DNA from 2 places in the Rhodosalinus sp. K401 genome. Region 2 is predicted to be linked to the other one. Evidence: riboswitches for the same ligand, from Rfam matches in the RefSeq annotation. Region 2 holds a riboswitch; the other holds the start of a gene.
The links. Region 2 has a riboswitch for cobalamin ahead of AB6A66_RS15480 (TonB-dependent receptor plug domain-containing protein). Riboswitches for the same ligand answer to the same signal wherever they lie in the genome.
Positions count from the first base shown of each region.

Region 1: another riboswitch for cobalamin. It lies ahead of AB6A66_RS02640 (hypothetical protein); the one in region 2 lies ahead of AB6A66_RS15480 (TonB-dependent receptor plug domain-containing protein).

Region 1 covers NZ_JBGFSI010000002.1:33,560-36,762, forward strand. The annotation lists gene AB6A66_RS02635 (ATP-dependent helicase) at 1-1,418, shown strand, start outside; cobalamin riboswitch at 1,488-1,691, shown strand; gene AB6A66_RS02640 (hypothetical protein) at 1,843-2,127, shown strand.
Region 2 covers NZ_JBGFSI010000018.1:21,293-24,495, forward strand. The annotation lists gene AB6A66_RS15475 (ABC transporter substrate-binding protein) at 1-1, opposite strand, end outside; gene AB6A66_RS15480 (TonB-dependent receptor plug domain-containing protein) at 1-1,799, opposite strand, end outside; cobalamin riboswitch at 1,939-2,159, opposite strand; gene AB6A66_RS15485 (hypothetical protein) at 2,347-2,700, shown strand; gene AB6A66_RS15490 (helix-turn-helix domain-containing protein) at 2,697-3,203, opposite strand, start outside.

The sequences.
Region 1 (3,203 bases), on a different contig from region 2:
CGACCCCGCATATTCTCGCCGCCGCGTCGGGCGTGATCGCCGCCAACGAGGGGCGGCTCGGCAAGACGCTCTGGACCGAGGCCGAGGCGGGCGAGAAGGTCCGCCTCATCGGGCACTGGGACGGCGAGGAGGAGGCCCGCTGGATCGGCGAGGAGATCGAGGCGATGCAGGGCGGCACGCGGGGGATGCGGCCCTTCTCGCTCGACGAGATCGCGATCCTCGTGCGCGCCTCCCACCAGATGCGCGCCTTCGAGGACCGCTTCCTCACGATCGGGCTGCCTTACCGCGTGATCGGCGGGCCGCGCTTCTACGAGCGGATGGAGATCCGCGACGCCATGGCCTATTTCCGGCTCGTCGTCTCGCCCGCGGACGATCTGGCCTTCGAGCGGATCGTGAACACGCCCAAACGCGGCCTCGGCGACAAGGCCCAGCAGAAGATCCGCGCCGCGGCGCGGGCCCGGGGCGTGAGCCTTCTGGAGGGTGCGCGGGCGCTGCTGGCCGAGAAGGGGCTCTCGGGCAAGGGCGCGGCGGAGCTTGCGAAGCTTCTCGACGGGCTCGACAGGTGGGGCCGGATGGCGGGCGATCCCGGCCTCAGCCACGTCGAGCTTGCGGAAATCGTTCTCGACGAGTCGGGCTACACGGGCATGTGGCAGAACGACAAGACGCCCGAGGCGCCGGGGCGGCTCGACAACCTCAAGGAACTCGTCAAGGCGCTCGAGGAGTTCGAGAACCTCACCGGCTTCCTGGAGCATGTGAGCCTCATCATGGACAACGAGGCGGGCGCCGAGGGCGAGAAGGTCTCGGTGATGACGCTGCATGCCGCCAAGGGGCTGGAGTTCCCGGCCGTCTTCCTGTCGGGCTGGGAGGACGGGCTTTTCCCCTCGCAGCGGTCCATGGACGAGCAGGGCCTCAAGGGCCTCGAGGAGGAACGCCGCCTCGCCTATGTCGGCATCACCCGCGCGGGCGAGCTCTGCACGATTTCCTTCGCCGGCAACCGGCGCGTCTTCGGCCAGTGGCAGTCGCAGATGCCCTCGCGCTTCATCGACGAGCTGCCGGAGGAGCATGTCGAGGTTCTGACGCCGCCGGGGCTTTACGGGGGCGGCTACGGTGCCGCGGCCACGGCGGGCATCGAGCGTCGCGCGGCCGAGGCCAACGCCTACAACTCTCCCGGCTGGCGCCGGATGCAGGAGCGCGCCGGCGCGCGCCCGGTCAGCCAGCCGCGCGAGACGCGCGGGCAGGTGATCGACCTCGAAGCGGTCAGCGCCCACAGCGTGGGTGATCGCGTTTTCCACCAGAAGTTCGGCTACGGCACGATCAAGGGCATCGAGGGCGACAAGCTCGAGGTCGCCTTCGAGAAGGCGGGCGACAAGAAAGTGGTCGCCCGCTACGTCACCGGCGCCGACGACGTCCCGTTCTGAGGCAAGCCGCGCCACCGGCGCCGCGTTTGACCGGACGTGAAAATCGCTTTCGCCTGACGGGGAATCGGCTACGCTCGGTCTTGTCAGGGTGCCGCGGCGCGTGCGTCGCGGAGAATTGGGAAGCCGGTGAGACCCCGGCGCTGCCCCCGCAACGGTGAGGGCGGGATGCGACAGGCAACGCCACTGGGACCGCTCCCGGGAAGGCGCCTGGCGCGGGGCCATTGGCCCCACCCGCCCCGAGCCCGGAAACCAGCCCTGGCATGACGTCGAACCGCGGGTGGCGGTGTGGGCGGGGACGTCGCGCGGCGCTGCCGCGGTGCTGTCCCGCTCTTTCAGTCATCCGCTCCAATGGCCGCGGGGCGCGGCCCGGGAGATGAGAGATGGGTGACCGGACGGGCCGCGCAGGCCGGCGGGCAGGGCGCAAATGACGGCGCTGGCGATCATGGACGGGCTGCAAAGGCTCGCGCGAGAGGGCGACGCGGCCGAGCAGGCCGCGCGGCTCGGGTTCCTCGAATGGGTTTTTGCCCTGCCGGCGGACACCAGCCCGCAGCAGGCGGCGAGCCGGGCGCTCGACGGGCTCGACCCGCCCGAGGCGCCCAACGCCGCCGCGGCGGCCTTCCTGGAGTTTCTGGAACAGGCGACGCGGCCGAGCGTCGTGGGCGCGACTCGCCGGGGCGGGGCGCGCGGACGCCGTCGCGCGCTGCACTGACGCGCAGGCGCCGCGCCGCGACGGGAAATCACGGGACATCCCGTTTTTCGAAGCTTGGGAAAGAGAAACGGCGACGCCCGGGAGGAGGAGGAAGGCGCCGCCGTTTCGATCTCGAAGGCCCCAGGGAGGAGGAGAGGGGGCGCTTCGATCCTGTGTCCGCATCCCGCACCCGAGGGCGACGGACTGCGGCGTATAAGGTGCGGCGGCATCGGGAGGAGGAGAGATGCCGCCGCCAGTTTTCAGAAAACCCAGGGAGGAGGAGAGGGTTTCCTGATCCGTATGTCTGCGGGCGCCTGCCTTGCGTGTTGGCGTCAGCCTGCGCCGCGTTCCTTCCAAAGATACGTTTATGCTGCGCTTGCACAATAGCCGGCGGCTCAATGCTGCTATGCGGCAAATGCATATGACATACTGACCTTTTCCGGGCACCGCTGCCCGTTCCTTGTGCGCTTCGTGAACGCTTGGGCTCGCCTGCCCACGTTGCGCCCGGGCTTGCCTGGAAGATGGGCGGCCCGTGCACGGCGACGCCCGCTCATTTCCCGTCGATGGCATCCGGCGGAATGCCGGAACGCCCGACTCGCGCCCGGCGAGCGATTCGCCCGGGCCGGGCGACGGATCTTCGGCGACGCGACAGTTTTCTGGATACGGCTGGGAAATCATGGGCCGAAAAGGGAGTCCGGAAATTCGCACCATATATGGAGCAATTTTCAGGGATGGTCATATATATTGTATTTCAGTCCCGCGGGAGCATGGCAAAAGCCGCTCATGCAAGGCGGTGACGCGTCTGTGGTTGCCTGTCGTCCCACAAAAACTTGTTGATTTCCATGAATTCCCATGGCATCCCTTTTCTCACGATGAGGGACGGGACGAAGGGGCGGAAAAGAACCCCGAACAAGGCTCCCATAAAAAGTCAGGTTTCATACAGGCACCCCGCTTTCATCGTGAAAGAGAGATCCGGTGCGCGGGCGAGCAGACATCCCCCCAGGTGGCGCGCGCAACCGGACACCCCGGCGACGGGACGAGGGCGGCGGATCGGGCTTTGGCAGCAGCTCGATCCGCCGTTTTCGTAAGGCGCCGGG
Region 2 (3,203 bases):
TAGATCCCCCGGCCCGGCATGTTGTAGCCGCCTACCGTCTCGTAATCCTCGTCGAAGAGGTTCTCGACGCGCAGATAGGCCTCCGCCGTGTCGGTCACCGCGTAGGAAAAGCCCAGGTTGGCCAGCGTGTAGTCGCCCACGTCGTTGTTCGGCGGCGCGAAGGCGCTGGGCTCCACGTCGGCCACGCGCTGCACGTCGAAGGTGCCGCGAAGGCGGTCGGTGAAATCGACGTCCACCCCGAGGGTGAGGTCGTGGCGCGGCACGAGCGCGAGCCGCGTGCCGTCGGTTTCCGCGTCCGTCAGGGTATAGGCGCCGAAGACGGCCACGCGGTCGGTGTGGGCGTAGCGCCCCTCGATCTCCAGCCCTTTGCTGACCGTGGTGCCGGGAACCTGGTTGTAGCATCCGAAGCCGCTGCCGCAGGCCGTGGCGGCGCCGTCGAAGCCGATCAGGTCGTCGATCTCGGCGTAGAAGGCCGTCGCCTGCACGAAGCTCTCCTCGCCGAAGCGCCGCTCGACGCCAAGCTCCACGCTGCGGCTTTTCTCGACCTTCAGGGTCGGATCACCCGCGGCGCTGAACCGCTCGAAGAGCGACGGCGCGCGAAATCCGGTGCCGACCACGGCGCGGATCGTCGTGTCCGGCCGCGCGCGCCAGGCGAGCGCGACGCGCCCGGAGGTATTGCCGCCGAAATCGTCGTTGTCGTCGTAGCGCAGCGAAACCGCGATATCGAGGTCGTCCCGCGGACGGAAGATCGCCTCGGCCAGCGCCGAGGTCGTCACCGAAGAGCCCGCGTCGAAATCGGTCTCGTACTCCTCCTCGGTGCGGTCGAGCCCGAAGCTGAGCGTGGTCCCGCCCGACAGCTCCATCGTGCCGAGATAGGAAAGCTGGTCGCGGTCGCCGTCGAACGCTTTGATGACGCCGCCCGGGTCGCGGCGTTCCGAGCGGAAGGTCGAATAGCTGAAGGTGTGATCCACGCCGAAGGCCGCGATTTCCGCGAAGACACGCGCGCCGGTCTGCTCCAGGAAATTGGTGCCGCTGTTGTCGGTGGTCGAGCGGTCGATTTCCGCCTCGGCGTCACGGTGGAAGGCGGAGAACCCGAGCACGACACCCTCGCCCACCTCGTAATCGCCCGAGAGCGACAGGAACGTCTCCTCGTAGCCGTCGTCCTCCGAATCGCCCGCGCGGGCCGAGATGCCGTCGGTCTCGGTGCGCGCGAGGTTGAAGGCGAGCGCGCCGCGCTCGCCGCGGGTCGCCACCCCGACCGAGCCCCGCGCCGTGCCGAAACTGCCGCCCTCGGCGAAGCCCTTGACGAAGGTGCCGGGCTCGCTCGCGCGGAAGGTGGTCACGTCCACCACGCCCGCGATCGCCTCGGAGCCGTAAAGCGCCGATTGCGAGCCCCTCACCACCTCGACGCGTTGCAGGCCCGCGCTGGTCAGGCCGCCGAAGTCGAAGCCGAGCTGAACCGCCGACGGGTCGCTCACGTCGATGCCGTCGATGCGCACGCCGACATAGGCGCTGCCGAGGCCGCGAATCCGCACGGTGCTGGCGCTGCCGAGGCCGCCGTTGGAGGAAAAGGACACGCCGGGAATGCGATCGAGCGTGCGCTCGAGCGTCAGCGGGGCCTCGTCGAGCGCCTCTTCGTCGAGGACGTCGACGATGGCGCCGGTGCGGTTGACCTCTTGCGGGACGAGCGCGCCGGAAACGACGATCTCCCCCAGATCGAAGCTTTCCTGGGCCAGGGCCTGGGAGGCGGAAAGAAGCGCCGCGACGGCGGCGGATGCGGAGAGTGGAAGGCGGGTCATGGATCTGTCCCTTCGTGGCGGCCCGGGGGCCGACGGGCGGTGAATGCCCGCGACGGACGGCATGACCGGCCCCTCGCGGACGACGAAACGATTGTCACCTCGACGGAAGGGTCCGTTGCCCGTGGCGCGCCCCGCGCCAGGACAGGGTGATCGCCTCGGCAGGTATCCTGGCTTGCGGGTCGTCGCTTGGCCGGGCCTTCCCGCCGCGCCCCTAGGCGCCGCAGTGGCATGTTCCGGCTTCGCTCTCCGCTCACAGTTGCGGGGGCAGCCGCAGATTCGGGCCGGCGCGAAGCCGGATCCTCACTGCGTTCCCTTTTCATCCGACGCCGAAACGCCGGAACCGAAGCAGGGCGAAGGTGCCCGCCGCCCGGCGCGGTTGTCAAGCGCGTTCGACCCGGTGGCGGCCACGGCGCCGCGCTGTCGCTTTTCGGCTTAGCGCGGCAGCGATTCTGTCTTATGCCTCGCCCCGACTGGAAACTCGGGGTCTGGTGATGACGAGGATGATGCCGAAGCGAGCTGCACCGTCGCGGCGCGGGAGGGGTGCGCAATGACGCTTTATCTGCGCTGGGTGCTCGAGACCGAACTGCGCGGCGCGCCGGACGACGATCTGGCCGCGATCGCGCGGGACCTGCTCTACCAGGCCCGGGAGGAGGAGGCGGGCACGCTGCAATGCGATGTCCATCTTTCGGAGGATGGCGAACGGCTGCATCTGCTGATGGGCTTTTCGAACGATACCGCCGTGGTCGAGCATCTGCAGGGGTTCACGCGGCGTTTCGCGCGCCCGCTGTTTGCGCTGGTGCGTCCGTTGCGCATGACGGTCTATGGCGATCCGTCCCCCGAGGTGCGCGAGGCGCTCGGCGCGTTGCAGCCGACCTACATGCCGCGCCTGCAGGACGGCTAGAGAAGCCCCCGCAGCGCCGAGGCGCAACGCTGCAGCGTGGCCTCGATCCGCGGCCGGAATCCCGGCATCTCGTAAAAGGACCCTTCCGCGGAGTGGCCGACCGCGGCGATTTCCCCGCCCGAGCAGCGAAACCCGATCGCCGTGGCGGTGACGCCCGGCTCGAACTCGCCGTCGCAGTGCATGATCCCGCTGGGCGCGGCCCCCTCGATGAGGCGCATCACGGCGGCGCGGTCGGTGATGGTCTTCTCGGTCCAAGCCGCGACCGGTGCCTCGGCCACCAGCTGCGCGCGGCGCTCGGGCGGTTCCTGCACGACGAGGGCGCGGCCCATCGCGGTGGCGAGAAGCGGCAGCCGGCTGCCCACGGTGAAGCCCAGCCGCGGCGCCAGCCCGTCGCCGCCCGTGTGGGCGAGGAAGATCGCGTCTTCCCCGTCGCGCATCGCCATGGACAGCGGCTGCCCGCACTGCGCGGCGAATCCCTCGAGCACCGGCTGGATCGCAAGGCC